Regions from separate parts of the Geodermatophilus sp. SYSU D01176 genome, predicted to be linked through region 2. Evidence: predicted binding sites of a transcription regulator. Region 2 holds the regulator's gene; the other holds the start of a gene.
The links. Region 2 encodes LexA, which represses DNA repair genes until DNA is damaged. Its sites were predicted from a motif close to TCGAACANNTGTTCGA; they were not measured.
Positions count from the first base shown of each region.

Region 1: a site for LexA is predicted at 6,454-6,469, ahead of ACI78Z_RS02975 (DUF222 domain-containing protein). Genes of this name have one in related genera too.

Region 1 is NZ_JBJGYN010000003.1:41,183-55,652, reverse strand. It holds gene cbiQ (cobalt ECF transporter T component CbiQ) at 1-275, shown strand, start outside; gene ACI78Z_RS03000 (energy-coupling factor ABC transporter ATP-binding protein) at 272-1,111, shown strand; gene ACI78Z_RS02995 (cobalamin biosynthesis protein) at 1,108-1,452, shown strand; gene cobC (Rv2231c family pyridoxal phosphate-dependent protein CobC) at 1,449-2,516, shown strand; gene cobT (nicotinate-nucleotide--dimethylbenzimidazole phosphoribosyltransferase) at 2,546-3,610, shown strand; gene cobA (uroporphyrinogen-III C-methyltransferase) at 3,610-4,869, shown strand; gene ACI78Z_RS02975 (DUF222 domain-containing protein) at 4,916-6,436, opposite strand; gene ACI78Z_RS02970 (hypothetical protein) at 6,618-7,106, opposite strand; gene ACI78Z_RS02965 (hypothetical protein) at 7,058-7,453, opposite strand; partial or broken gene ACI78Z_RS02960 (ATP-binding cassette domain-containing protein) at 7,550-7,708, shown strand; gene ACI78Z_RS02955 (ATP-binding cassette domain-containing protein) at 7,807-8,472, shown strand; gene ACI78Z_RS02950 (ABC transporter permease) at 8,489-9,322, shown strand; gene ACI78Z_RS02945 (helix-turn-helix transcriptional regulator) at 9,319-9,591, shown strand; gene ygiD (4,5-DOPA-extradiol-dioxygenase) at 10,101-10,895, opposite strand; gene soxR (redox-sensitive transcriptional activator SoxR) at 10,974-11,444, opposite strand; gene ACI78Z_RS02930 (SDR family NAD(P)-dependent oxidoreductase) at 11,493-12,185, shown strand; gene ACI78Z_RS02925 (S-adenosylmethionine:tRNA ribosyltransferase-isomerase) at 12,182-13,201, shown strand; gene ACI78Z_RS02920 (hypothetical protein) at 13,212-13,928, shown strand; gene ACI78Z_RS02915 ((2Fe-2S)-binding protein) at 13,989-14,470, opposite strand, start outside.
Region 2 is NZ_JBJGYN010000005.1:47,589-62,058, reverse strand. It holds gene ACI78Z_RS04965 (quinone oxidoreductase family protein) at 1-684, opposite strand, end outside; gene ACI78Z_RS04960 (MFS transporter) at 911-2,122, opposite strand; gene ACI78Z_RS04955 (DNA alkylation repair protein) at 2,174-2,932, opposite strand; gene ACI78Z_RS04950 (antibiotic biosynthesis monooxygenase) at 3,682-4,305, shown strand; gene ACI78Z_RS04945 (vitamin B12-dependent ribonucleotide reductase) at 4,587-7,448, opposite strand; gene nrdR (transcriptional regulator NrdR) at 7,546-8,094, opposite strand; gene ACI78Z_RS04935 (hypothetical protein) at 8,486-9,154, opposite strand; gene ACI78Z_RS04930 (LysM peptidoglycan-binding domain-containing protein) at 9,280-9,900, opposite strand; gene lexA (transcriptional repressor LexA) at 10,196-10,999, shown strand; gene ACI78Z_RS04920 (hypothetical protein) at 11,078-12,070, opposite strand; gene ACI78Z_RS04915 (phosphatase PAP2 family protein) at 12,114-12,860, opposite strand; gene hflX (GTPase HflX) at 12,919-14,409, opposite strand.

The DNA of each region.
Region 1 (14,470 bases), on a different contig from region 2:
TGCTGCTCGGGAGCCTGCACACCATCCGCGAGGCGCAGACGGCCCGGATGGGCTACTCCACCGTCGGACGCGGCTACCGGTCGTCCGGCGCCCTGGCCGCCGCGGTGCTCACCCGCTCCTGGGACCGCGCCCGCCGCATGCAGGAGGGGCTCGCCGGCCGCGGCATGGAGACCGGCCTGCGGGTGCTGCCCGAGGCGCGGCCGTCGTCCCGGGCGTTCCGGGCCGCCACCGTCACCGGGCTGGCGGCGCTGGTCACGGTCGGGCTGCTCGCATGAGCCACCGGACGCTGACCGCCGAGGGGCTGGTCGCCGGCTACGAGCGCGGCCGCCGGGTGCTCGACGGCGCCTGCCTGACCGTCCCGGCCGGACGGCGGCTGGCGCTGCTGGGCGCCAACGGCTCGGGCAAGACCACGCTGCTGCGCTGCCTGTCCGGGGCGCTGGAGCCGGCCGCCGGCACGGTCGCAGTCGACGGGGAGCGGCTGCAGCACACCCGCCGGGGCCTGCGCGCGCACCGGCAGGAGGTGCAGCTGGTGCTGCAGGACCCCGACGACCAGCTGTTCAGCGCCTCGGTCGCGCAGGACGTCTCCTTCGGCCCGCTCAACCTGGGCCTGCCCGAGGACGCCGTCCGGGAGCGGGTCGCCGAGGCCCTCGCGCTGCTCGGCGTGGCGCACCTGGCCGGCCGGCCCACCCACCAGCTCTCCTACGGCGAGCGCAAGCGGGTCGCGATCGCCGGCGCGGTCGCGATGCGGCCGTGCGTGCTGCTGCTCGATGAGCCCACCGCCGGGTTGGACCCGTCGGCGGTGGGCGAGGCGCTGGCCGCGCTGGAGCGGCTGCGGGCGTCCGGCTCGACCGTCGTCATGAGCACCCACGACGTCGACCTGGCGCTGCGCTGGGCCGACGACGTGGCCGTCGTGGTCGACCGCGCCGTGGTGCAGGGCGCCCCGGCCGAGGTCCTGGCCGACGACGCGCTGCTCGCCCGGGCGCGCCTGGACCGCCCGTGGGCGCTGACCGTGGGCGCCCGGCTGCGCGCGCTGGGCCTGCTGCCCGACGGCGCCCTCCCCCGCGACGCCGGGTCGCTGCTGGCCGCGCTGCCCGAGGGGGTCGCCCCGTGATCGTCGTGGGCATCGGCGCGCGCCCCGGGGTGAGCGCCGCGGAGGTGCTGGCCGCGGTGGACGCCGTCCTGCCCGCCGGCGCCGAGGGCGTGCGGCTGGCCACCCTGGACACCCGTGCCGCCGAGCCGGGCCTGGCGGACGCCGCGCTCGCCCGGGGCTGGCCGCTGACCGGGCACCCCGCCGCCGTGCTGGCCACCGTCCCGGTGCGGGCGCCGTCGGCGCGGGTGGCCGCCGCCGTCGGGACGCCGTCGGTGGCCGAGGCCGCGGCGCTGCTGGACGGCGGAACGCTGCGGGTGGGCCGCACGGTGGTCGGCCGCGTGACCGTGGCGGTGGCCTCGTGACCCTCGACCACGACCTGGACCACCACGGGGACGCCGACCTCGCGCCCGGCCTGGTCGACCTGGCGGTCAACGTGCGCGCCGGGACGCCGCCGCCGTGGCTGCGCGCCGTCCTGCACGAGGCGCTGGACGACGCCGCAGCCTACCCCGACGCGGGTCCGGCGCGCGCCGCGGTCGCCGCCGCGCACGGCCGCCCGGTCGAGGAGGTGCTGCTGACCGCGGGCGCCGCGGAGACGTTCACGCTGGTGGCGCGGGCGGTGCGGCCGCGCCGCGCGGTCGTCGTCCACCCGTCGTTCACCGAGCCGGAGGCCGTGCTGCGCGCCGCGGGGCACCCGGTCGAGCGGCTGCTGCTCGAACCGCCCGGATACCTGCTGCGGGACGTGCCGGAGGACGCCGACCTGGTGGTGCTCGGCAACCCGACCAACCCGACGTCGGTGCTGCACCCGCGCGCCGCCGTGGCCGCGCTCGCGAGGCCCGGGCGGGTGCTGGTGGTCGACGAGGCGTTCGCCGACACGGTCCCCGGCGAGCCGGAGTCCCTGGCCGGGCGGCGGGGCCTGCCGGGGGTGCTCGTGGTGCGCAGCCTGACCAAGACCTGGGGGCTGGCGGGGCTGCGGGTGGGCTACGCGCTCGGCCCGCCGGAGCTGGTCGCCGCGCTGGCCGCCCAGCAGCCGCACTGGCCGGTCTCCACGCCCGCGCTGGCCGCGCTCGTCGCCTGCACCACGCCGGCGGCGTGGGCGGAGGCCGAGGCCGCGGCGCACGAGCTCGCCGGGCACCGGGAGGCGCTGCTGGCCGCGCTGCCACCCGGCGTGGCGGTGCTCGGGACGCCCCGGTCGTCGTTCGTGCTGCTCCGGGCGCCCGACGGTGCGCGGGTGCGCGCCGCCCTGCGGGAGCGCGGCTGGGCGGTGCGCCGCGGCGACACCTTCCCCGGCCTCTCGACCGACCACCTGAGGGTCGCCGTCCGCGATCCCGCCACCTCGGTGGCCTTCGCCGCAGACCTCGCTGCCATGCTGGACCCCGGGACACCGGCGTTCCGGGACCTGCCCCGCATCCCCGAGGAGATCCGCTGAGCACCGACCCGACGCCTTTCCCGGGCACCTTGCTGGGCGAGACCATCGCCGCGGTCGCGCCCCGGGACGCCGCGGCCGAGCGGGCCGCCCGCGACCGCCTGGACCGGATGACCAAGCCGCCGGGCTCGCTGGGCGTGCTGGAGGACGTCGCCGCGCAGCTGGCCGGCACCACCGGCACCTGCCCGCCCCCGCTGCCCACGCCCGCCGCCGTCGCGGTCTTCGCCGGCGACCACGGGGTGCACGCGCAGGGCGTCACGCCCTGGCCGCAGGAGGTCACCGCGCAGATGGTGGCCAACTTCGCCCGCGGCGGTGCGGTGGTCAACGCCTTCGCCGCGCAGCTGGGCGCGGACGTCGTCGTGGTGGACGTCGGGGTGGCGACGCCGTACGCCGTCGAGCCGAGCCCGGCGCTGCTGTCCCGCAAGGTGCGGTCCGGCACCGCCGACCTCGCCGTCGGCCCGGCCATGACCGTCGAGGAGGCGCGGCGGGCGGTCGAGGTCGGCATCGAGGTCGCCACCGAGCTGGCCGCGGACCACGGCTGCCTGGTCACCGGCGACATGGGCATCACCAACACGACGGCGTCGGCGGCGCTGGTCTGCGCGTTCACCGGCGCGACGCCCGCCGCCGCGACCGGCCGGGGCACCGGGGTGGACGACCCGACGCTCGCCCGGAAGGTCGAGGTGGTCGCCCGCGCGGCCGCCCGCGTGCCGGAGCGGCCGACGACCCCGGAGGCGGCGCTGACCGCCCTCGCCGAGGTCGGCGGCCTGGAGCACGCCGCGCTCGCCGGGTTCGTGCTGGGCGCCGCGGCGGCGCGCGTCCCGGTGCTGCTGGACGGCGTGATCGCCGGGTCCGCGGCGCTGGTCGCGGCCGCGCTGTGCCCGGCGGCGCTGGAGCACGCGCTGGCCGGCCACACCTCCGCCGAGCCGGGACACGCCCTCGCGCTGCGGCACTTGCGCCTGCGCCCGCTGCTGGGCCTGGACCTGCGCCTGGGCGAGGGCACCGGCGCGCTGCTCGCGCTGCCGCTGGTGGCCAGCGCGGCGCGGGCACTGCGCGAGGTGGCCACCTTCGACTCCGCCGGTGTGACCGAGAAGGCCTGATGAGCGCGACTCCCGTCGATCCCGCGAGCGGGGTCGTCTACCCGGTCGGGCTGCGGCTGCTGGACCGGAGCGTCGTCGTCGTGGGCGGCGGCCAGGTGGCGCACCGGCGCGTGGCCGGCCTGCTCGAGGCCCGCGCCCGGGTGACCGTGGTCAGCCCCGAGGTCACCCCGGCGCTGGAGGCCCTGGTCGGCCCGGGCGAGGTCACCTGGGTGCGCCGCCGGTACGAGCCGGGCGACCTGGACGACGCCTGGTACGCGGTGGCCGCGACCGACGACCCCGAGGTCAACGCGGCGGTCGCCGAGGAGGCCGAACGGCTCCGGGTGTTCTGCGCCCGCGCCGACGACCGGTCGGCGTCCAGCGTCTGGACCCCCGCCGTCGGCCGGCAGGGCGACCTGGTCGTCGGCGTGCACGGCGGCGGTGACCCGCAGCGTGCGGTCGCCGTCCGGGACGCCGTGCTGGCCGGTCTGGCCGACGGCACCATCCGCGACCACGCGGGCCGGGAGGCCCCCGGCGGGCGGTCCGGCTCGGTCGTGCTCGTCGGCGGCGGTCCCGGCGACCCGGGCCTGATCACCGTGCGCGGCCAGCAGGCGGTGTCGCAGGCCGACGTCGTCCTCGCCGACCACCTCGCGCCGCAGTCGCTGCTGGCCTCGCTGCCCGCGGAGGTGGAGGTCATCGACGCCTCCAAGCTGCCCCGCGGCCGCTCCATGGCGCAGGAGCAGATCAACGCGCTGCTGGTCGAGCACGCGCGGGCCGGGCGGCGGGTGGTGCGGCTCAAGGGGGGCGACCCGTTCGTCTTCGGCCGCGGCATGGAGGAACTCGAGGCCTGCGTCGCGGCCGGCGTCCCGGTGGAGGTGGTGCCCGGGGTGACCAGCGCGATCGGCGTCCCGGGGCTCGCGGGCATACCGGTCACCCACCGCGGGCTGACCCACGAGTTCGTCGTCGTCTCCGGGCACGTGCCGCCGGGCCACCCGCAGTCACTGGTCGACTGGGCGGCGCTGGGCCATCTGCGCGGCACGGTCGTCGTGCTCATGGGCGTGGACACCGCGCCGGCGATCGCCGCGGCGCTGCTCGAGCACGGGCGGGCTCCCGAGACGCCGGTCGCCGTCGTGGCCGACGGGTCGACGCCGACGCAGCGCACGGTGCGCACCACCCTGGCCGGCCTGGCGCAGACCCTGGCCGACGAGGACATCCGTCCGCCCGCCGTCTGGGTCGTCGGCGAGGTCGTGCGGCTCGCCACGGACCTCCTCCAGCCGCGCTGACACCCGGAGCCCCGGACCGGCCCGGCGTTCCCGCGGGAACGCCGGGTCAGGCCACGGCGGCCAGTCTCGCGGTGTCTCCTCCGTTCTCGGCGGCGAGGCGGCGTTCGAGGTCGCGGTTGCCCAGCAGGACGCCGACGACGTAGGCCAGGTCCATCGGCTCGCCGATGACGTGCGGGGCGTCGGGCAGGTCCGGCTCCCGGTCGGGGAATAGCAGCCGGGTGATCGACGCGGCCTCCTCCGTCGGAGGGGCCACCGCCGGTGCCGTGGTCGGTGCCGGAGCCTGGGCCGGTCGGCGTCCCACGGCGGTGTGCAGGGGCGGGACGCCGGCGACCTGACCGTCGTCCGTGCCGCCGGTCAGCCCGGGCACGCCGTCGCGGAAGACGGCATCGGCGGCACCCCACACCCGGCGGCCGTCGGGGGTGGTGACGACGAGCCGGCCCGCACGGCGGGACATGACCAGCTCCAGGTCGTGGACCAGGCCGTGGTCGGCGTCGCACAGCAGGACCATGTTCACCACGTCGGTCGCTCCGCCGTGCAGCCAGTGCCGCAGGTGGTGGGCGTGCAGCCGCTCGATGCGGGTCTCCGCGCAGCCGGGGCGGGCGCAGCCGCCGTCGCGGCGGTACAGCGCCCGGCGTTGCGCCCTGGTGGCGAAGCGCCGCGCGCGGCCGGCGGCGAGTGGCTCCCGGCCGCGCTCGAGCATGGTCACCACCGTGGCCTCGCAGAGCATCCGACGGAGCTGCGCGGGGTGCAGCGCCGGCCCGCCCTCCAGGTGGGCGCGGCCCGCCGCGGCGTCGTCGGCGATCACCGCCGCGTCGGCGTGCACGACCACCTCGCGGCGCGGTGGGTCCCCGGCCCGCCGGTCGGCGTCGGCCGCGGCCGCGGCCAGTTGGGCGACCGCCGCGCAGCGCCGAGCCGTGCTCCGGTCCCGCGCCCGGGCGGGCTGGTCGTCCTCCTCCGGCTCGGCGCCCCGGTCGGCGCCGGCTCGCTTCGCCGCGGCCCGCTCGCGGCGTGCGGAGCGTTCGGCCAGCGAATCCACCCCGGCGATGAACTCCCCCCCGTCCTCGGGCGCCAGGCACAGGTGCACGTGCAGCACCCCGTCGTCGTCCCACCAGGAGTCGAAGCGCTGCTTGGCCGCGACCCGGTCGGCGTCGACGCGGTCCGACCGGCGCCACTCGCGGACCACCCGCTCCAGCTGCGACGCGGTGAGTTCGTGCGCCAGCTCCAGCAGCGCGGGCTCGGTGTCCGGCTCGGCCACCCGGGTCAGCGCGCGGACCTTGGCGTAGGACAGCCGCCCAGCGGCGAAGGCCGCCGCCATCGTCGGCAGCGCGGTCAGGGCGCGGGCCACCCGCACGTGCTCGCGGGCCGCGCCGGGCGACAGCCCGCACTGCCACGCCAGCCAGTGCGCGCACGAGCGGATGCCGACCGCGCCCCAGCCCTCGCGGCGGTCGAACTCGGCCACCAGCGTCAGCCACGCCGCCGTCGCCGCGGCCAGCCGGACCGCTCCGCTGGTGATCCGCCGCGCCAGCTCCGCCAGCGGCAGCTCACCGCTCTCGCACTCTCCCGACACCGGACACCCCCTCCTCCTCGAACGTCTGTTCGGAGGCTAGTGGTCCGATGTGACATCCCCGCAGGCCAGCAAGCCGCTGTGGAAACGACTCGCGGAGTCGACGTTCCCGCGGGAACGCGCCACCGCCGGCAGATCGTCGTGGCGTCGCACCCGAGGCCCCCGCGGCGTTTCCGCGGGAACGTCAGCGGCCGGCGGGGACGGCGCGGTGCCGCAGCAGCCGGACCACGGCGTGCGGGTCGTCGGCCCAGAAGGCGACGCGACCCACCGGCTCATCCTGTCCGGCCACGTGCACCGGCGGGTCGAAGGGCAGTTCCACGTCAGTGTCCCCCATGACCGACAGCACCAGCCGGTCCTCCTCGCGGACCAGGACCCGCTCGTGCTCGGCCTCGACGCTGCGCCGGACCGCGACCAGCCCCGCCAGCGGGACGGCGATCGCGTGAAGGTGCCCGAACCGCAGCACGAGCGCGTCGTCGCGGATCAGGTGCGGGTGCTGGAGCAGCGACAGCCCCGAGCCGAGCACCCAGACCAGCGCGTACAGCGACACGGCGAGCAGCACCCACCGCGCGGTCTCCCATGGCAGCAGCACGTGGACGACCACCGTCTCGAGTGCGCCGAGGACGGTCAGCGCGCCGAGCACCAGGCGGATGCGGCCGGCGTAGGGCAGCGGCACGTCGTCCGGTCCGACGGCGGAGCGGCGCCACACCGCCCACCACAGCGCCCGGAGGACCCCGCCTCCGCACGCGCCGCCCGCAGGACCACCGGGGGCCAGACCGCCTCGGCACCGGCGACGACCGCGGCCCGCCTGGCCGCTCCCTCCCGCCGCGCGGAGCGGTACGCCCGGCGGAAGGCCGCGGCCTCGAGGACCAGGACGACGGCCAGCAGCGCCTCGAGGACCAGCGCGACGACGACGCCGGTCCGCAGGTCGAGCCCCCCGGTGAGGACGAGGCCGGCGTCGACCAGCGGGACGAGCACGGCCAACCAGCGGGCCGTCGCCAGGAGCACCGTGCGTGCAGCCATCCCGACCCCCGTCGTCCGAGAGAGCGGCTGAGTAGTTGTACTGCCGATGTAGTACTTCTACTATCACTCCAGCCCACAAGCCCTCCAGGAGCGGCGATGACGCGAGAGGTGTCCGACCAGACGGTCGTCCGGGTGCGCGGCCTGCGGATGAGCTACGGCACGCACGAGGTGCTCGCCGGCGTCGACCTCGACGTCCACCCCGGAGAGGTGGTCTGCCTGCTGGGGCCGAACGGCGCCGGGAAGACGACCACGATCGAGGTCCTCGAGGGCTTCCGGTTGCCATCTGCAGGTGACGTCGAGGTGCTCGGCACCGCCCCGCCCGGGCCGACGACGCGTGGCGGGCGCGGGTGGGCGTGGTGCTGCAGTCCTGGCGCGACCACGCCCGCTGGACGCCGCGCCGGCTGCTCACCCAGCTGGGCGGGTTCTACCGCCCCTACTCCACGCCGGAGCGGCCCCGCCCGTACGACGTCGACTGGCTGCTCGACACCGTGGGCCTGACCGACGACGCCGACCGCAAGATCGCCACCCTCTCCGGCGGACGGCGCCGGCGGCTCGATGTGGCGGTCGGGATCGTCGGCCGCCCGGAGCTGCTCTTCCTCGACGAGCCGACCGTCGGGTTCGACCCGCAGGCCCGCCGAGACTTCCACGACCTGGTGCACCGGCTGTCCGACCTGGAGGGCACCAGCATCCTGCTCACCACGCACGACCTGGCCGAGGCCGAGCGGCTGGCCGACCGGATCCTCGTCCTCGCCGGCGGCCGGATCGTCGCTGACGGCAGCGCCGAGGCCCTCACCCGCCAGGTGGCCGGCACCAGCGAGGTGCGCTGGACGCTGCACGGGGAGCGGTTCGTGCACGCGACCGACGACCCCACGCCGTTCGTGCGGCACCTGTTCGCGCAGCACGGGCAGGAGGTCGCCGACCTGGAGGTCCGCCGGGCCAGCCTGGAGGACACCTACATCGCCATGGTCGCCCGGCACGAGGCCGGTGTCGGCGACCAGCTGGAGGAGGTGACCCGGTGAGCACCACCCGCACGCCGTGCGGCTCGGGGTCCGCCGGGGCTGGACGGAGTTCCTCAACAGCGTGCGCAGCCCCCAGGACCAGGGCTTCTACCTGTTCACGGGGCTCGCCACCCTGACCTTCCTGTGGTTCAACCGCGGCGACGCGGTCGAGGGGACGACGCTGCTCTACCCGACCGTCGCGCTGCCGAGCATCCTCGCCGCCCTGGTCGCGTTCGGCGTGGTCATCGGGCCGGCGTTCGCCCTCGCCATGGAGCGGGAGGACGGCACGCTCCTCCGGCACAAGGCCCTGCCGCACGGCATGGAGGGCTACGTCACCGGGCAGCTCGTCTTCCACTCGCTGAGCGCCCTCCCCCAGTTCCTCGTGATCCTGGTGCCGAGCGCGCTGCTGTTCGACGACGTGATCCCCTCCGGAGCCGGCGGCTGGCTCACCGTCGCGTGGGTGCTGCTCCTCGGCATGGCGGCCATGCTGCCGATCGGGGTGGTCCTGGGCTCGGCGGTGCCGAACACCCAGAAGGTCGGCACCTGGGGGATGCTCCCCGTCCTCGTCATCACGGGGATCTCGGGGATCTTCGTCCCGGTCCAGGCGCTGTGGGGCTGGGTGCAGACGGTGGCGCAGGTGTTCCCGACGTACTGGATCGGCCTGGGCATGCGCTCGGCGTTCCTCCCCGAGGCCGCCGCCTCCCTCGAGCTCGGCGGCTCGTGGCGGACCGGGCAGGTGGCCCTCGTGCTCACCGCCTGGGCGGTCGCCGGTCTGCTGGTCACGCCCGTGGTGCTCCGGCGGATGGCACGCCGGCAGTCCGGCTCCCAGGTCGCCGCGGCCCGCGACGCCGCGCTGCAGTGGGTGCGGTGAGCGCCGACAAGCCCGGGGACGCCGTCTACAACCGGATCGCGCTGCTGCGCGCCGAGCAGGGCGTCACCCGGCGGGAACTGGCCGACGCCCTGGGCGTGCACTACCAGACGGTCGGCTACCTGGAGCGCGGCGAGTACAACCCCAGCCTGCACCTGGCGCTGCGGATCGCCGAGTTCTTCGGCCTGCCGGTGGAGGTGGTCTTCTCCACACGGCCGTTCCCGCGGATCAGCGACGCCGGGACCCCGGAGCGCCCCGCGGCGGCGAGCTAGACCGCGTCGACGACCGAGGCGAAGACGACGGTGTTGTCCTCGCTGGCGCCGGCGTCCTCGTCGACGTCACTGCCGCAGTCACCGGCGCGACGTCGGCGTCCGCGGGGTGGCCGTCGAGCGCGTCGGCCGGCACGGCCTGCGGTGCCGGAGCCGCCTCGGGCCGGGGGACGACGTCGCCGGCGACCGGCCCGTGCCCGCCGGCGCCACCGCCGCCGCTCCCGGCCCGGCGGAGGCCCGGACCACCAGACCCACGCCGACGAGCAGGACGGCGAGGAAGACGCCCAGCGGGCGCCGGTCAGCCCTCGCCGCGTGCCACACGGATGCGCATCCGGGAGTGGGCCAGGCCCGCCCCACCGGTCAGCGGGGCCCGGCCGAGACGGGGTCTGCGGATGCACGTACGTCGCGTGGACACGGACGGGCTCCCCGTGGGCGTGCTCGGCACGACACCCGGTGACGACGAGGAGGTCGCCGGAGGGTGACGGACCGGTCCCGGACGGATCCGGGGTGCCTCAGGTGTCGTCGTCGACCCGGAGCGGCGCCATGCCGACGGTGTAGGACGCCATCGAGAGCGACCCGTGGGTGAACCCGTCGACCAGCACCTCCGCGGTCGTGCCGGTCGCCCCTGCCATGCCGGCCACGTAGAGCAGCGGCAGGAAGTGGTCGGGCGTGGGGACGGCGAGGCCGGCGTCCGGGTGCCGGTCGAGGGCCACCACCTCGGTCGGCCGGTCGAGCATCAGCTCGCGGACCCGGTCGTCGAACCGGTGGGCCCAGTCGAACCCGGCGTCGGGCATCGCCCGGCTCACCGCGGACAGGTTGTGGACGACGTTGCCGCTGCCGATCACCAGCACGCCGTCCTCCCGCAGCGGGGCCAGCGCGGCCCCGAGCTCGAGGTGGTGCGCGGCCGGCTGGAGCGCGTTGACCGACAGCTGCACGACCGGCACGTCGGCGTCCGGGAAGACGTGCCGCAGCACCGACCACGCGCCGTGGTCGATCCCCCAGCTGTCGAGGTCGGCGCCGACCCACGTCGGGTGGACGACGTCGGCGACCTCCTCGTGCAGCTCCGGCAGCCCGGGCGCGTCGTAGCGGACGTCGTACAGCTCGCGCGGGAAGCCGAAGAAGTCGTGGATGGTGCGCGGCCGCGCCATCGCGGTCATCGCGGTGGCGTGCACGTACCAGTGCGCGGAGACCACGAGGATCGCCCGAGGGCGCGGCACCGCCCGGCCGAACGCTCGCCAGGCACGGGTGTAGCGGTTGTCCTCGAGGGCGTTCATCGGGTTGCCGTGGCCGAGGAACGCAGCCGGCATCACGGTCACGCCGCGATCATCTCCCGCACCCGCGGGGCCTGCGACCCCGGCACGGTCACCTCACGTCCGTCGCAGTGGTCACCCCGCGTTGGAGACCGGCGGCACCCGTCGCAGCGCCGGGGACAGCCGGCGCGCCCCCGGCCCCTCCGCCGCCGCGACGTCGCCGGGGTTGTAGAGGGCGCACCGCGTGAGCGACAGGCAGCCGCAGCCGATGCAGGACGTCAGCCCGTCCCGCAGCTGCACCAGCGCCGCGATCTGCTCGTCGAGCCGGTCCCGCCAGGACTCCGAGAGCCGGGCCCAGTCACGGGCCGACGGCGTCCGCCCGTCGGGAAGCGTGGCCAGCGCGTCGCGGATCTCCGGCAGCGTCAGCCCGACGTTCTGCGCGGCGCGGACGAACGCCAGCCGGCGCAGCACGCTGCGCGGGAAGCGCCGTGCGCCGCCCGGCGTCCGGGACGCCGTGACCAACCCCTGCGCCTCGTAGTAGCGCAGTGCGGAGACCGCGATGCCCGACCGCTCGGCCACCTGCCCGATGGTCAGCAGCCCGTCCACGCGCCCACCCCTTGACCTCAAGTCGACTTCAGGTCCGACGGTAGCGCCATGACATCCCCCACCGCACTGGTCACCGGAGCCTCGCGCGGCCTCGGCGCCGCCCTCGCCGAGTCCCTGAGCCGCCGTGGCTGGCGACTCGTCGTCGACGGCCGCGACCCCGGCCGGCTGGCGGCCGCCGTCGCCGCGCTCCCCCGGCCCGACCTGGTCACCGCCGTCCCCGGCGACGTCGCCGACCCCGCCCACCGCGCCGCCCTCGCCACTGCCGTCGGCGAGCGGCTGGACCTGCTGGTCAACAACGCCAGCGAGCTCGGTCCCACCCCGCTGCCCCGGCTGGCCGACCTGCCGCCCGCCGCCCTCGAGCGGGTCCTGGCGGTCAACACCGTCGCCCCGCTCGCCCTGGTCCAGGCCGTGCTGCCGGCGCTGGAACGGGCCGCCGGGGTGGTGCTCGACGTCAGCAGCGACGCGGCTGTCGAGGCCTACGAGCGGTGGGGCGGCTACGGCGCCAGCAAGGCCGCGCTCGACCGGCTGACCGCCGTCCTCGCCGTCGAGCACCCCGCCCTCCGGGTGTACGCCGTCGACCCGGGCGACATGGCCACCGACATGCACCGCGCGGCCGACCCCGACGCGACGGGGCTGCCGGAGCCCTCGACCGTCGTCCCGGCGCTGCTGCGACTGGCCGACGGCGAGCTGCCCAGCGGCCGCTACCGGGCCGCCGACCTGGCCGCCGAGGCCGTCCGATGACCGCCTTCACCATGGGCGCGCAGGCCGCCGCGCCGCCGGAGCACCGCGGCCTGGCCCGCGACGGCGTCCGGCTGATGGTGGTCCGGCCGGACGGGATCACCGAGACCGGGTTCCGGGACCTGCCCGAGCTGCTCGAGCCCGGCGACCTCGTCGTCGTCAACACCTCGGCGACGCTGCCCGCGCGCCTCGACGTCCGGCGGGCCGACGGCGTCCGCGCCCCGCTGCACGTCTCCACCACCCTGGACGACGGCGACTGGGTGGTGGAGCTGCGCCGTCCGGACAACGACGGCCCCGACCGCGGCGTCGAGCCGGGCACGGCGCTCGACCTGCCCGGCGGCGTCCGGCTGCGGCTGCTCGAGGGCTACCCCACCCCGGCGCGGGCCTCGCGGCTGTGGCGGGCCCGCCCCGACCCGGCCGTCCCCGCGGCCGACGTGCTCCGGCGGCACGGGACACCGATCCGCTACGGCTACCTGAGCAGCCCCGTCCCCCTGGCCGACGCGCAGAACGTCTACGCCACCGAGCCCGGCAGCGCGGAGAACGCCAGCGCCGGGCGGCCGTTCACCGAGCGGGCGCTGGTGCGGCTGATGGCCCGCGGGGTCCCCGTCGTCCCGGTGGTGCTGCACGCCGGCGTCTCCAGCCCCGAGCTGCACGAGCCGCCGGCGCCCGAGCGCTACCGGGTGCCCGCGGTCACCGCCCGGCTGGTGAACGCCACCCGGGAGGCCGGGAGCCGCGTCGTCGCCGTCGGGACGACGGTCACCCGCGCGCTGGAGACGGCGACCGGCGAGGACGGCGTCACCCGCGCCGCGGCCGGCTGGACCGACCTCGTGCTCGGGCCCGACCGCCCCGCTCGCGCGGTCACCGGCCTGCTCACCGGGCTGCACGCGCCCGACGCCAGCCACCTGCTGCTGCTGGAGGCGGTCGCGGGACGGGAGCTGGTGGACGAGGCGTACGCCCGGGCCGCCGCCGGCGGCTACCTGTGGCACGAGTTCGGCGACACCATGCTGTTCCTGCCGTGAGGGGGTGCCGGTGATCGAGACGCTCGCCCGGGCGGGGGGACCGCACGGCGAGGTGGCCCTCCGCCGGCGGACCACCGGCGACGGCGGCACGCACCTCGAGCTGGTCGTCGACGGCGTCTTCGCGATGGACGACGTCGACACCACCACCGAGCGCGCCCTGGCCACCGAGGCGCTGCGCCGTCTCCCGGGCCGCGACCTGCGCGTGCTCGTCGGCGGGCTCGGCCTGGGCTGGACGGCGGCCGCCGCGCTGGCCGAGCCGCGGGTCGGGACCGTCGAGGTGGCCGAGCTGCACGCGCCCGTGGTGCGGTGGGCCGAGGAGGGCAGGCTCCCGGCGCTCCCGCCCGGCGACCCCCGGCTGCGGCTGCGCGCCGGGGACGTCGCCGGCGTCCTGGCCGAGCACGGCGGCTGGTGGGACGCCGTCCTGCTCGACGTCGACAACGGCCCGGGCTTCCTCGTCCACCGGTCGAACGACGCGCTCTACCGACCGGCCGGGCTGGCCGGCGCCGTGGCGGCGCTGCGCCCCTCCGGGATCCTGGCGATCTGGTCGAGCTCCCCGGCCCCGTGGCTGCGGGAGGAGCTCGCCCGGCTGCCCACCACGGCGGACGTCGAGGAGCTGCTGCTCCCGGTGGCCCGCGACGGGCGGGAGTTCACCTACGCGGTCGTGCTCGGCCGCCGCGCAGCGGCCGGTCCGGCCCCGCACTGCGGTGGCGGCCCGGCGCGCCGGTGACGACCCCGGGCCGGCGAGGGGGTCGACGACCTGGGCAGGCGATCGACGAGCGACTGGGGGCTAGCGCATCCGTGCGGCGGTGTCCTCGAGCAGGACCGCCCGCTCCGCGGCCGGTCGGCGCGGGCAGGAGGTGCACAGCGGCTCGGGCGGCAGCCGGTAGAGCAGGCAGCACGACACCCGCCGGGTGAACCGGACCCCGGCGACGTCGACGTAGCGGGGCACCGGCAGCGGCGGCCCGACGGCGGCTGCCAGCGGCGCGGCCAGCGCGGTGACCCGCCGTTCCTCCCCCAGCGCGCGGCCGAGAGCGAGCAGCCGGTTGGCCAGCGAGTCCGCGGCGATCGCCCACAGCGGCCGCGGACGCACCCCGCCGGCCGCGGCCACGACCTCCACCACGGCGGCGAGGGTCTCCCGCAGCTCACCGGCGGCGTCCCGGCCGGGTGCCGACGACGTGGCGGCGACGGGGACCCCACCGGCCAGGAACGCCACGGAGGTGTCGGCCAGCCGCGCCGACAGTGGCAGCCCGGTGGCGAGCCCGGCCAGCA
Region 2 (14,470 bases):
GCCGTACACGATCATCCGGCCGGTCGGCCGCAGCGCGGTCAGCCCCGCGGCGAACGTCGTCCGCCCGACGCCGTCGTAGACGGCCGCGGCGCCCTCACCGCCGGTCAGCTCACGGACCCGCTCCGCGAAGCCGTCGTACCCGACCACGACGTCGTCGGCGCCGGCTCCCCGCGCGAGCTCGGCCTTCTCCTCGGTCGAGACGGTGGCCAGCACGTGACCCCCGCACTCGCGGACCAGCTGGGTCAGCAGCAGCCCGACGCCTCCGGCCGCGCTGTGCACGACCACCCAGTCGCCCGCGGCGACGGGATACGAGTCGGCGGCCAGGTACTGGGCCGTGCAGCCCTGCAGCAGGACGGCGGCGGCGACGTCGAGGGGCACCCCGTCGGGCACCGGCACGAGCTTCTCCCGCGGCGCGGCGACCCGGGCGGCGTAGCTGCCCGCGACGTCGAGCCAGGCCACCCGCTCCCCCGTGCCGACGACGGTGCCCGCGCCCTCCGCGCCGACGACCCTGGGCAGGTCGCCACCGTAGGGCCGACGGCCCTCGCGCTCGTAGACGTCCCGGAAGTTGACGCCCACGGCCTCGACGTCGACCAGCACCGTGCCCTCGCCGGGCTCGGGGTCGGGCAGCTCCCGGACCGTCAGCACCTCGGGGCCACCGGTCCGCTCCACGAGCACTGCCTGCACGTCGTCCTCCTGTCGTCTGCCGTGCCCGGTGCCTACCACGGACGCCGGCCGGCCGCCGGTGGACCAGGCCGCGGTCAGCACCGCCCGGGGAGCCAGCGCCGGCCGCGGAGCCGTCCTGCGATCCCACAGGACCGCGCAGGTGGCGACGGCGCAGACGAGCCCGAAGCCGGCCGACAGCCACACCGGGGGCTGGTCGAGCAGCCAGGGCCACGCGGTCCGTCCCGGCCTACCTCCGGACGGTTGTGCCCGCCGTCCGCGGGAGCGTGAGGGCGGCGACGAACCCGGCGGCCAGCACCGCCGCGGTGACGGCGAAGGCCGCCTGGTAGGAGGCGACGTCGGTGAGCCAGCCGGCCACGAGCGGTCCGGCGATCGCGCCGAGGTCGGCCGACATCTGGAACACCGCCACCACCCGGCCGCCGCGGGCCGGGCTGACGTCGGCAACCAGCGCCGCCGGGACGCTGGCGAGGAACGAGGCGCCCAGGCCGAAGAGCGCCATCGACAGCAGGAACACCCACAGGGCCGGGGGCAGCACCAGGGCCGCTGTCGAGACCGTGGCCAGCGCGGCGCCGAGGACGAGCGCGGGACGCCGTCCCCACGTGTCGGCCAGGCGACCGGAGTGCAGCAGGCCGAGGGCCTGCGCCACCGAGCCCGCCAGCAGGCCGGCGCCGGCCCAGGCGACGGTCCGGCCCAGTTCCTCGGTGACGTACAGGGGCACCAGCGAGTTGCGCACGCCGAACAGCACCCAGCCCACACCGAGGTTGGCCACCAGCGCGGTCAGGTAGACGCGCGAGCGCAGGGCCGTCCCCAGGCCGACCGGGTCGGCGCCGAGGTCGGGACCGGTCGCCGCGGGTGCGGTGGACCGCTGCGGGCTCACCGACGGGCGCAGCAGCACCATGGCGACCGAGCCGGCGAGGACCAGGAAGGCGGCGTACAGGAAGAAGGGCAGCCGCGGGGACAGCTCGGCGAGCAGCCCGCCGGCCGCCGGGCCGGCGATCCCGCCGAGGATGAACCCGCCCTGCCACGTCGCCGCGGCGCGTCCGCGGTGCGAGGGCGGGGCGACGTGCAGCAGCAACGAGAGGGCGGCGACGGTGAACATGGCGCTGCCCACGCCTCCGGCGGCGCGGAGGACGAGGAAGAGCGGGAAGGACGTCGCCAGCCCGGCCAGCCCGGTGGTGACCGCGACGATGCCGAGGCCGGCCGACAGGACCGCGCGCTCGCCGAACCGCTCGACCAGGGAGCCGCCGCCGAAGGCGGAGACGAAGCGGAAGAACGCGAAGGCGCTGACGGCGAGCCCGACGGCCGTCGTCCCGACGCCGAAGGACCGGGCGAACAGCGGGATGGCCGGGGCGACGATGCCGAAGCCGAGCGCGACGACGAAGGCGACGACGGCGAGGATGCCGACCTCGCGGGGCAGCTCCGTCCGCCCCCGCCACAGCACGCCCCGGATGCTCGCACGGCGCCGGCCGGCCCGCGTCGAGGGGCCGGGCGGTCAGACCCGCCCGGCGAGGTAGTCGCGGCGCCGGTCCGCGGGCAGCCGTTCGACCGCGTACCGGAGCATCGTGCGCGGCATCCGGCGGTAGCGCGGCGCGAGGAAGGTCTCCACCCGGACCCGGTCCCGGTTCGCGACCTCCCGCAGCATCCAGCCCACGGCCTTCTGCACCAGGTCCGCGGGGTCGCCGAGCAGCCGGTCGGCCAGCCGCAGGGTCGCCTCGGGACGCCCCGCCCGGACGCCGGCGAACGTGGCCATCACCGCGATCCGGCGGTCCCACACCGACGCCGAGGCGGCCAACTCGTCGAGCAGTGCCCAGTCGTCGGCCCGGTCGCGGGCGAGCAGCCAGGGGCCGAGCAGGTACGGCGCCGAGGCGTCCACCAGGTCCCAGTTGTCCACCCTGTTCCGCCGGGCGAGGTAGAGCTGCACGATCCGGTCCCGCTCGTCGTCGTCCGCACGGTCGAAGCGGTGCACGAGGACGAACAGCGCGGTGAGCCGCTCCTCGTGCCACGGGCTGCCCAGCAGCTCCTCGACGTCAGCCAGGGTCGCGGCCGCGGCGTGCCGCCGGGCGATCCGCCGCTGCGGCGGCACCGCGATCCCCAGGAACCGGTCGCCCTCCCCGTAGCCGCCCGGCCGCACCTGGAAGTAGCGGGCCATGCCCGCGGCACGCTCTGCGTCGGCGAGCGCGGCCAGCTCGGTGCGGATCGCGGCGACGGATCCGACGTCGGGCCGGGTCCGTCCGCGCGGGCTGTCGGTCACGGCGCCTCCCGGGTGCCGGCGCAGCGCGGCGCCGTCGTGCTGCAGCGGAGGGTAGGGCCGCACCCGCCGGCCCGCTGCCTGCAGCGAGACGCCACCGGCTCGGGCCGCACCTGGGCGAAGCGCGGTGCGCCGGCGACCTCGGCACCAGTGCTGCCGTGGATGTGGGTGGCGCCGACCGGGCCCTCGGGGTGGAACCGGCACACCCACTCGTCGACCACTCGCCCGGCCGGGTCGGTGCGCGACGATGGCCAGCTCGAGGATGCGGTGGCTGTCGGGGACAGGCCGGTGGTCTGCGCGTCGATGACGGCGAAGCCGAGCAGCCCGGTGAGGGGAACCGCTGGCGCCGTCGGCGGCGCGGCCGGGGCCGTGGGCGGCGTCAGGAGCGCCGGTGCAGCAGGCGCAGGCTCGGGCCTGCGGAAGCCGTCGACGAACCGCGCGCCCCGGCGTGGCGGCGGGGGCCGTCTCGTCGGCCGGGCGCCTCGCCCTGCTCGCGGTCCCCGCCGCCGTGCGACTTCCTGGGGGCGAGGAGGAAATGCACCCTCACGTCCGTGCGCAGGCCGAGGCGTTGGGGGTGACCGTGTCCACCGGTCATGGAATCCATGCCGCACGTCGGCACACGCCGGGCCCACGGCGCCCGCGATCCCGGCACCTCCCCCTGGGCGGCCGAGGGGAGGACCGTGTGTCGCGCGGCGACGCCGCCGGGTGTCGCCGTGCCACGGGGGACAGCCAGCAGTCGAGAGGAGCACGGCATGTATGCCCGAACCACCACCCTCCAGGCCGACCTCCAGTCGATGGACCAGGGGATCGCGCACGTCCGTGACGAGGTCCTGCCCGCGGTACGGGAGATGGACGGCTGCGTCGGCCTGTCCATGCTCGTCGACCGTGGCAGCGGCAGGTGCATCGTCACCACGTCGTGGGAGACCGAGGAGGCGATGGCCGCGGCCCGGGAGCGGGTGCGCGACATGCGGGAGCGCGCCGCGCAGATGCTCGGGGGCAGCCAGCCGGAGGTCCGGGAGTGGGAGGTCGCCGTCCTGCACCGCGCCCACCACGTCCCGGAGGGCGCCTGCGCCCGGATCACCTGGACTCGCATCGACCCGCAGAAGGCAGAGCAGGCCCTCGACGCCTACAAGATGGCCCTGATGCCCCGGCTCGAGGACATGCCCGGATTCTGCGCCAACAGCCTGCTGATCGACCGGCGGGAAGGCCTCAGCGCCGGGGCCGTCGTCTTCGACAGCCGGGACGCGCTGGAGCGCACCCGGGACATGGGGCGGCAGATGCGCGAGGAGTTCACCCAGCGGATGGGCGCGGAGATCCTGGACGTCGGCGAGTTCGAGGTCGCCCTCGCGCACCTGCGGGTGCCCGAGACCGTCTGACGGTCTCCGGGTGCCGCATGCACGCAGGGCGCGTGCACGCGGCAGAGCGCCTACGCACGCGGTGTCTTCTGAGGCGCTCAGGTCGTCGGTCGGCGGCCCGCGGTCGCGGGGCGCGCCGGCACGGGGATCAGGGCCCTCCGTCGCCGCACGAGACGCCACCGGCCCGGCCCCCCGAGGAGGGGCCGGGCCGGTGGACGGGCCGATCCGCGGTCAGGGGTGTCCCGCTGGCCGGTCCTGGGACATCGCTGTCCGGCTCAGCGGGACTTCCCCGCCCGTTCAGGTCAGCTGCACCCGCTGGTGGAGCCGCAGCCCTCGCAGACGTAGCAGCTGCCGGCGGGGCGCATCTTCGTGCCGCAGGTCATGCACAGCGGCGCGTCGGTGGCGGTGCCGGTGACCAGCTCGAGCAGCTCGGCCGAGGAGTGGGCCTCCGTGACCGGCTTCTCCGCCTTGGGCTCCGGCTTGGTGGGCGCCTCGGTCGGGGCCGAGCTGCGCAGCGCCTCGAGGTCGACCTCCTCCTCCTCGACCACCGCGGCGGTCGACGCGGAGCTGCCGTAGCCGGACACCTGGGCGGCCCGCTCCTCGGCGCTGAAGATGCCGAGGGTCGCGCGGGTCTCCACCGGCAGGTGGTCCAGCGCCAGGCGGCGGAAGATGTAGTCCATCACCGACTGGGCGATCCGGATGTCCGGGTCGTCGGTCATGCCGGCCGGCTCGAACCGCATGTTGGTGAACTTCTGGATGTAGGTCTCCAGCGGCACACCGTGCTGCAGCGCGATCGACAGCGAGATGGAGAAGGCGTCCATCACACCGGCCAGGGTCGAGCCCTGCTTGCCCAGCTTGAGGAACACCTCGCCGAGGCTGCCGTCCTCGTACATCCCCGCGGTCATGTAGCCCTCGGCGCCGGCGACGCTGAACGACGTCGTCATGCTCTGCCGCTTCTTCGGCAGCCGGCGGCGCACCGGGTGCGACAGCGCGGTCACCGGCGCTGCGGCCTCGACCTTGGTGTCGGCCTTCTTCGCCTTGGCGTCGGACAGCGGCTGGCCGACCTTGCAGTTGTCGCGGTAGATCGCCAGCGCCTTGAGGCCGAGCTTCCAGCCCTGGAAGTAGATGTTCTCGACGTCCTCGACGGTTGCCGTCTCCGGCATGTTGACCGTCTTGCTGATGGCGCCGGAGATGAACGGCTGCACCGCGGCCATCATCCGGACGTGGCCCATCGGGGAGATGGCCCGCTCGCCCATCGCGCAGTCGAAGACCTCGTAGTGCTCCGGGCGCAGGCTCGGGGCGTCGACCACGTGGCCGTGCTCGGCGATGTACTCGACGATCGCCTCGATCTGCTCGTCCTGGTAGCCCAGGCTGCGCAGCGCCCGCGGGACCGTCTGGTTGACGATCTGCATGGACCCGCCGCCGACCAGCTTCTTGTACTTGACCAGCGAGAAGTCCGGCTCGATGCCGGTCGTGTCGCAGTCCATCATGAAGCCGATCGTGCCGGTGGGGGCCAGCACCGAGGCCTGCGCGTTGCGCCAGCCGTTGTCGGCGCCGATCTCCAGGCAGGACTGCCACTCGGCGGTCGCGGCCCTGAGCACGTCGGCGTCGTCGGCGCCGACCGGGCGGATGGCGTCGTTGGCCGCGGCGTGCTTGCGCATCACGCGGGCGTGGGCGTCGGCGTTGCGGGCGAAGCCCTCGTAGGCACCCACGATGCCGGCCAGCTCCGCCGAGCGGCGGTAGGCGGTGCCGGTCATCAGCGAGGTGATCGCCGCGGCCAGGGTCTGGCCGCCGCGCGAGTCGTACGCGTGACCGGTGGCCATGAGCAGCGCGCCGAGGTTGGCGTAGCCGATGCCCAGCTGCCGGTAGGCGCGGGTGGTCTCACCGATCGGGTCGGTCGGGAAGTCGGCGAAGCAGATCGAGATGTCCATCGCGGTGATGACCAGCTCGACGGCCTTCACGAAGGTCCGGGCGTCGAACGTGCCGTCGTCCTTGAGGAACTTCATGAGGTTCAGCGACGCCAGGTTGCACGAGCTGTTGTCCAGGCTCATGTACTCCGAGCAGGGGTTGGACGCGTTGATCCGCCCGGTCTCGGGGTTGGTGTGCCAGTCGTTGATCGTGTCGTCGTACTGGATGCCCGGGTCGGCGCACTCCCAGGCGGCCTGGGTGACCTTGCGGAAGAGGTCCCTGGCGTCGACGGTCTCGATCACCGAGCCGTCCATGCGGGCGCGCAGCCCGAAGTCCGTGCCGTCCTCCACCGCGCGCATGAACTCGTCGGAGACCCGGACGGAGTTGTTGGCGTTCTGGTACTGGACGCTGGTGATGTCCTTGCCGCCGAGGTCCATGTCGTACCCGGCGTCGCGGAGCGCGCGGATCTTGTCCTCCTCGCGCGCCTTGGTCTCGATGAACTCCTCGATGTCGGGGTGGTCGATGTCGAGGACGACCATCTTCGCGGCGCGGCGGGTGGCGCCACCGGACTTGATGGTGCCGGCGGAGGCGTCGGCGCCGCGCATGAAGCTGACCGGGCCCGAGGCGGTGCCACCGGAGGAGAGCAGCTCCTTGGAGGAGCGGATGCGGGAGAGGTTCAGGCCGGCGCCGGAGCCGCCCTTGAAGATCAGCCCCTCCTCCCGGTACCAGTTCAGGATCGAGTCCATCGTGTCGTCGACGGCGAGGATGAAGCAGGCGCTGACCTGCTGCGGGGCGCTGGTGCCGACGTTGAACCAGACGGGCGAGTTGAAGCTGAAGTACTGGTGCAGCAGCATCCAGGTCAGCTCGTGCTCGAAGACCTCCGCGTCGCCCTCGCTGGCGAAGTAGCCGTGCTCGCGGCCGGCCGCCCCGTAGGTGAGCACGACCCGGTCGATCAGCTGGCGCAGGCTGGTCTCGCGCTGCGGGGTGCCGACGGCGCCGCGGAAGTACTTCGTGGTGACGATGTTGGTGGCGTTGACGCTCCACTCGGCGGGGAACTCCACGCCGCGCTGCTCGAAGTTGATCGAGCCGTCCCGCCAGTTGGTCATGACGACGTCACGACGCTCCCAGGTCACCTCGTCGTACGGGTGCACCCCGGCGGTGGTGAAGACCCGCTTGACCTTCAGGCCCTTCCCCCTGGTCGGCGCCTTCGTGGCGCGACGCGTACGGCCCGTCAAGCGATCCTCGGTCTCGGTCACGGAGCTCTCCCTGTGTTGTGGGCGTTGCGGCGGCTGGGGAAGAGCCGCCTCTCGTTCTAGCGGGTGGTGCTGACGTTCTCGGCGGCAGCGGCGGGCGTCATCGACCGGGGCTGCCGTCGGGGGCGGCCTGGCCGCGCCCCCCACCCCGCCGGCGCACCGGCGGGTCCTGCATGCCAGGCAGCGGCGGGGTGCCGGCAGCGACGTGCCGGGCCCGCAGCTCGGTGATCTCCTTCTCGAAGTCCTCGAGCGAGGTGAAGGCGCGGTAGACGCTGGCGAAGCGCAGGTAGGCGACCTCGTCCAGCTCCCGCAGCGGCCGCAGGATGGCCAGCCCCACCTCGTGGCTGGGGACCTCCGCCGCGCCCGTGGCGCGGATCGCGTCCTCGACCTGCTGGGCGAGCTTCTGCAGCTGGTCCTCGTCGACCGGCCGGCCCTGGCAGGCCCGGCGGACGCCGGCCACGACCTTGCTGCGGTTGAACGGCTCGCTCACGCCGCTGCGCTTGACGACGGCGAGGACGGCCTCCTCCACCGTGGTGAAGCGCCGGCCGCACGCGGGACACGACCGGCGGCGGCGGGTGGTCGCCCCCTCGTCGGCCTCACGCGAGTCGATGACCCGGCTGTCGGCGTTGTGGCAGAAGGGACAGCGCACGACCGGTCCCCTCCCCTCGGGTGGTGTTCCGCCACGCGTCCGCCCGGTCGTCGCGGGGGTCACCGGAGCGGCCGGCGCGACGGAGCCGGGAGGCCGACTGTGGACCCTCCTGGGGACATCCGGTGGACGTCGTGGGGAGGACCTGAGGATCGGCCTGTGGACGGACTTACAGCGGTGCAACTACTAGATGTAGGGGAACCCTAGGTCCGGCTCCACTAGATCTGCAAGCCGGAACGCGAGGCGCGCCGTCCGTCGAGACGACTTCGTGACCACCGGCGCACAGCTGTCACACCCGCCCCGGCGACACGCCGCCGGCGGACGGTCACCGGTCGCGCGGTGGGGTGGCGGGGTGTAGTGCGGGGCGCCGCCGGAGGGGCGGAAGGGGGGCGCGTCAGCCGCGGACGGCCTCGTCGGGGCGCGCCAGCCGCGGGCGGGGCACGCGGTCACCGAGACGCAGTGGCCGGGTCAGGCAGTCGGCCTCGGTGGCGCGCGGCATGAGCACCGTCGCGTCGGCGGACACCTCGGCCCGGGCAGCCGGGCGCGGCGCCTCCTCCGGCTGCGGCAGCGCGTCGGCCGCGCGGTGGCGACCCGCCACGGCCGAGGCCCGGTGCCGGCCCGCCGTGCCGCCGTGGGCGGCGGGCATCTCCGCGGTCCCGTCCCCGCCGTGCCGGCGGCGGCGCCGCACCGCGGCCGGAGCCGACGCCGGGAGGACGCCGGCCACCCGCTGCTCGCGGGCGGCGGCCTCGCTCAGGGACACCGCCGGGACGGCCGTGGCCCCGGGGAGCAACTCCTCGCCGAGCGCGGCGAAGGGGCCCGCCCCGACGTCGGATGCCGGCGCCGGTGCGGGGTGGGGCTCCGGCAGGCGGACCTCGGCGAGGTCGGTCCAGGTCTCCCGGTCCCGCCCGTCGACGCTCACCCGCACCCACACCTCGCAGGAGCCGCCGCCGTCGTGACGCCACCCCAGGAGCGACCCCGGCCACCAGGCGCCGTCGAGGAAGACCTCGACGCTCTGCGACTGCTGGGTGAAGACGGCGGCCCGGCTGCCTGAGATCGCTGACACGGCTCCGACGGTAGATCGGCCTCCGACCACCGAGCGTCAGCGACTCGGCACGACGGGTTGACGAACATGGAGGCCTCGCCTTGTCGCTCCTCGACCCCGGCCACCCGTCCGGACCGCGCAGCCCGTCAGGGCAGGTGGAGGACCTGGCCGGGCACGACGACGGAGCCCTCGAGGTCGTTGAGCTCCTCGATGGCGTCGACCACCACCCGCACGTCCCGCTCGTCGCCGGCCACCTCGCCCGCGATCGACCACACCGTGTCGCCCGGCTCCACCACGACGCTGCTGCCGCCGGCCAGGCGCAGCCCCCCGTCGCCGCCGTCGAGGAGCGGCGGGATGAGCGAACCCAGGGCGACCGCGCCGCCCAGGGCCAGCGCGGTGACGAGCCGACGCCCCCGGCGGGTCAGCCGCACGGAGGCCGGCGCGGCGGTGCACCCACCGCGGACGGCTCCCGCCGCCGGGCCGGTCGGCACCGGCCGACCGCCGGGACGCGCCGGGTCGCGGCGCGTGCGGGTCACCTCGGCGGCGGGACCCGTGGCCCGGCGCTCCGGGGTCGCCGGACGGTCCGCCACCGGACGCAGGTGCCCGGCGACCCGTGGACCGGAGCCCGGCAGGGCGGTGCGCGCCGGCGGCCGCGCCGCGCGGGCGGGCCGGGCGGCGCGCCCCACGTCGCCCGAGGCGAGCAACGGCCGCCACGGCACCTGCACCGCCGCGTCGAACTCCAGCACGGCCTGCCGCACGCTCCCCATGACCCGTCCTCCTCGTCGTCCCGATCGGATCGAACACGCGTTCGATCGAACGTCCGTGCGATGTCTACCGCATCCCACCGACGAGGTCGACCCGACACCTCACCGAGGCGGTTCGAACACACGTTTGAACTCCCGGCCCCGAGGCGCTACCGTCCGATCAGCACCCGTCCACCGTCGCCCCGGAGGCGCCGGCGGAGCCGGGGGCCGGCAGGGGGCTCCGTCCAGGAGGCCCGGCCCGGCGCCCGGGCGGGTGTGGACACGAGGGCTGTGGCGGCACAGCCGGCGAGGAGGAGACGTGGCGGGCACGAGCGGGACGTCGGGCAGCGGCACCCGGGGCGGCGGCACCTCGTCGCGGCGGGCGTCCGGGAGCCGGACCGGCACGCCGGCGGCCGCACCGGAGCCGGCCGAGGCGGCGACGGTGCGCACCTTCCCCGACCGGGGCGAGACCGGGGACGGGCTCACCCAGCGCCAGCGGCGGGTGCTCGAGGTGATCCGGGACTCGATCGACCGCCGCGGCTACCCGCCCTCGGTGCGCGAGATCGGGGAGGCCGTCGGGCTGTCCTCGGCCTCCTCGGTGGCCCACCAGCTCAGCGTGCTGCAGAAGAAGGGCTGGCTGCGCCGCGACCCGAACCGCCCGCGCGCGCTCGACGTGCGCCTGCCCGGCGACGTTCCCGGCACCGCGGCGCCCACGGCGAGCGCACCGGCCGGCGGCGAGGAGACCCCCACCCCGACCTACGTCCCGCTCGTCGGCCGGATCGCCGCGGGTGGCCCGGTGCTGGCCGAGCAGGCGGTGGAGGACGTGTTCCCGCTCCCCCGCGAGCTGGTCGGCGAGGGCACGCTGTTCATGCTCAGGGTCACCGGCGACTCGATGGTCGAGGCAGCCATCTGCGACGGCGACTGGGTCGTCGTGCGCCAGCAGCCGACCGCCGAGAACGGCGAGATCGTCGCCGCGATGATCGACGGCGAGGCGACGGTGAAGACCTACAAGCGGCGCGACGGCCACGTCTGGCTGCTGCCGCACAACCCCGCGTACGAGCCCATCCCGGGTGACGACGCCACCGTCCTGGGCCGCGTCGTCACGGTGCTCCGCCGGGTCTGAGGAGGGACCTCCTCCCCGAGCCCTGCGCGTGCTCGGGAACGCCAGGAGGAAGCCGGAGGGCCGGTCGCCGGCGCGGCGTCAGTCGCGCCGGCGGAACAGCAGGCTGCCGAGCCAGACCAGCACGCCGGCCACCACGGCAGCGGCCAGGGCGGCCGCGACCGGGGGCGGTCCGTCGTCACCGCCGAGCAGGCCGGACAGCGATCCCTCCGCGGCTCGCGCCTCGGCGGACGGGCTCGACGGGGCCGCCGCGGCCGGCAGCGGGACCACGGTGACGTCGCTGGGCAGCCCCTCCCCCGCGACGACGAGCGCGGTGGAGTCCCCGGTGAAGCTCACCGCCTCGCCCTGGGCGGCCTCCGGCAGGGCGACCCGGCGGGGTTCGCCGGCCAGCGCTCCCGCGACGTCGGACCCGCTCAGCGGCCAGACGTAGGCGTCGGTGTAGGTGCGCAGCGCGACGTACCGCTCGTCGGGTGAGACCGCACCGCCGGTGACCATCAGCTGTCCGGCGCGGCCGACCGGCCCGCCCGGCGTCCCGGTCAGCACGAGGTCGACCCCACCCACCTCGGTGAGCCCGACGGTGCCGTCCTCCACCAGCGCCGACACCGGCCGGTACACCGCGCTGGCGCCCAGCACCTCCTTGGTGACCAGGTACGGCGTCCCGTCGGGGGCGAGCAGCAGGGCCTCGACGTCCCGCGGACCGTCCGGGTACGCCAGCCGGTAGACCGAGCTGCTCCCGTCGGCGTGCAGGGCGAGCAGGGCCACCGTCGTCCGGGTGCCGGTGTTGTCGCCGGTGTCGGCGAGCCAGACCGTCCCGTCGACGGCCAGGGCCATGTCCTCCGGGTCGTAGGGGTCCACCGGCGCGGAGTGCACCGTGACCACCGCGCAGGTCCGGTCGAGCACGTAGACGTCGAGCGAGTCGCCACCGTCGTTGTGCGCCAGCATCCGGTCGCCCACCTCGACCAGACCGGAGACCTCGGGCAGCCGGGGGTCGGTGAGCTGGCAGCGCACCACGGGCCCGGTCGGGTCGGCCGCCTGCGCGTACGCCGGCAGGGCGGCGCCGAGGACGAGCGTCACCGCGAGGCCGGTGCCCGCCGCCAGACGTCGCCCCCCGGCACCGCTACGCGGAGGACCGGCCTGCTCGGGCACCGGCCCAGCGTGACACCAGGACCGCGTCCAGCAGGTGAACCACGCCCAGCAGCAGGATGCCGACCGCCGCACCCACCACGGCGTCGGTGACCCAGTGGAAGTCCAGCGAGACCATGGCGACGCCGGTCGCCACCGGGCCGGCCACGCTGAGCACCCACGTGGTCCGCTGCACCCACGGCGCGAGCCGGTACTGCACGGCCTGCCAGCGGGCCACCCCCCACATAAGCACGGCGTTGGCCACGTGCCCGGAGGGGTAGGAGGCGCCGTCGCGGTGGAAGAACGACCCGGGGTAGGCGGGCGCGGTGCGGCCGGTGCCGTACTTGAAGGAGTAGACGACGGCGGTCAGCAGCACCAGCGCGAGCAGCACCCGCACCAGCGGGAGCACCGTGCGGGAACGCCATCCGAGGTAGCCGACCAGGCCGGCGAGCACGATGAGGATGAACCCGCGCCCGCCGAGCTGGGTCACCGCCCAGACCGGCCAGTAGGCGGCCGAGTCCTTCAGGTCCCAGGCGCTCACCACCTCGGAGACCCGCAGGTCCATCCGCTCCAGCACACCGCGGGTGAGCAGGTCGACGGTCACGGCGAGGGTCACGGCCACCGCGAGCACCAGCAGCCACCGCGGGGGGCGGCCGACGGAGACCGCCGGGGCGGCGGGTGCGGGGCCGGCGGCGTCCGGGGGGGACGCCCCGGGACGCCGCCGCACCGCGCCGCTGGTCACGTCGGCCACGGTACCGGGCCGTGACCTGCCCGTGACCTCGCTCGATGGGGTCAGCGTGTCAGGCAACCGGCGCCGCGAACTCCTCGAGCGCGGCCGCCAGTCCGCCGTCCACCCGTGCGCTGAGCCGGGTCCCGCCGGCCTCGTGGGTCTCCCGGAGCACCTCGCCGTCCCGGTGCACCCGGGCCACCAGGTCGCCCCGGTCGTAGGGGACCAGAACGTCGACCTCGACGTCGGGGTGCGGCAGCCGGGCCGCGACGATGTCGCGGAGCTGCTCGATCCCTGCTCCCGTGCGGGCCGACACCCACACCGCGCCCGGCAGCGCCCGGCGCAGGGTGAGGATGTCCTCCTCGCTCATGGCGTCGACCTTGTTGACGACGACGAGCTCGGGCACCGCCGACGCGTCGATGTCCCGGAGGACGATGTGCACGGCGTCGATCTGGCCCAGCGGGTCGGGGTCGGAGCCGTCGACGACGTGCAGCAGCAGGTCGGCGGCGGCCACCTCCTCCAGCGTGGAGCGGAAGGCGTCGACCAGCTGGTGCGGCAGGTGCCGCACGAAGCCGACGGTGTCGGTGAGCGTGTACTCGCGGCCGTCCGGGGACTGCGCCCGGCGCACCGTCGGGTCCAGGGTCGCGAACAGCGCGTTCTCGACCAGCACGCCGGCACCGGTGAGCCGGTTGAGCAGGCTGGACTTGCCGGCGTTGGTGTACCCGGCGATCGCCACGCTGGGGACGGCGTTGCGCCCGCGGGCCGACCGCTGGGTGGCCCGGGCGGTCGCCATGCCGGCGATCTCGCGACGCAGCTTGCTCACCCGCGCCCGGATCCGCCGCCGGTCGGTCTCGATCTTGGTCTCACCGGGACCGCGGGTGCCGATGCCGCCACCGCCGGCGACCCGGCCACCGGCCTGCCGGGACAGCGACTCACCCCAGCCGCGCAGCCGCGGCAGCATGTACTGCATCTGCGCCAGCTCGACCTGCGCCTTGCCCTCCCGGCTGGAGGCGTGCTGGGCGAAGATGTCGAGGATCAGCGCGGTCCGGTCGACCACCTTGACCTTGAGGATCTTCTCCAGCGCGTTGAGCTGGCCGGGGGTCAGCTCGCCGTCGCAGATCACCGTGTCGGCGCCGGCGGCCGCGACGATGTCCCGGATCTCCGCGGCCTTGCCCGACCCCACGTAGGTGCCGGCGTCGGGCTTGTCGCGCCGCTGGCTCACCGCCTCCAGGACCTGCGAGCCCGCGGTCTCGGCCAGCGCGGCCAGCTCGGCGAGCGAGCGGTCGGCGTCGGCCTGCGTCCCCTCGGTCCAGACCCCGACCAGCACCACGCGCTCCAGGCGCAGCTGCCGGTACTCGACCTCGGTGACGTCGGCGAGCTCGGTCGACAGGCCGGCGACGCGGCGCAGCGCGCCGCGGGCCTCGAGGGCGTAGGAGCCGGTGGTGTCGTCCGGCTCGTCCCACCCCTCGTCCGGGCGGGGCGCCTCCTCGGCGGGCGCGGGGGCGGCGCGGGGGGCGCGCTCCTCGGCGTCGGCGAGCACGGCGCGGTTCTGTGCGGTCGTCATCGTCTCCAGCGTGGCAGACCCCAGCACCTGGGGCATCCGAGTTGTCATCACCCGGTGCAAC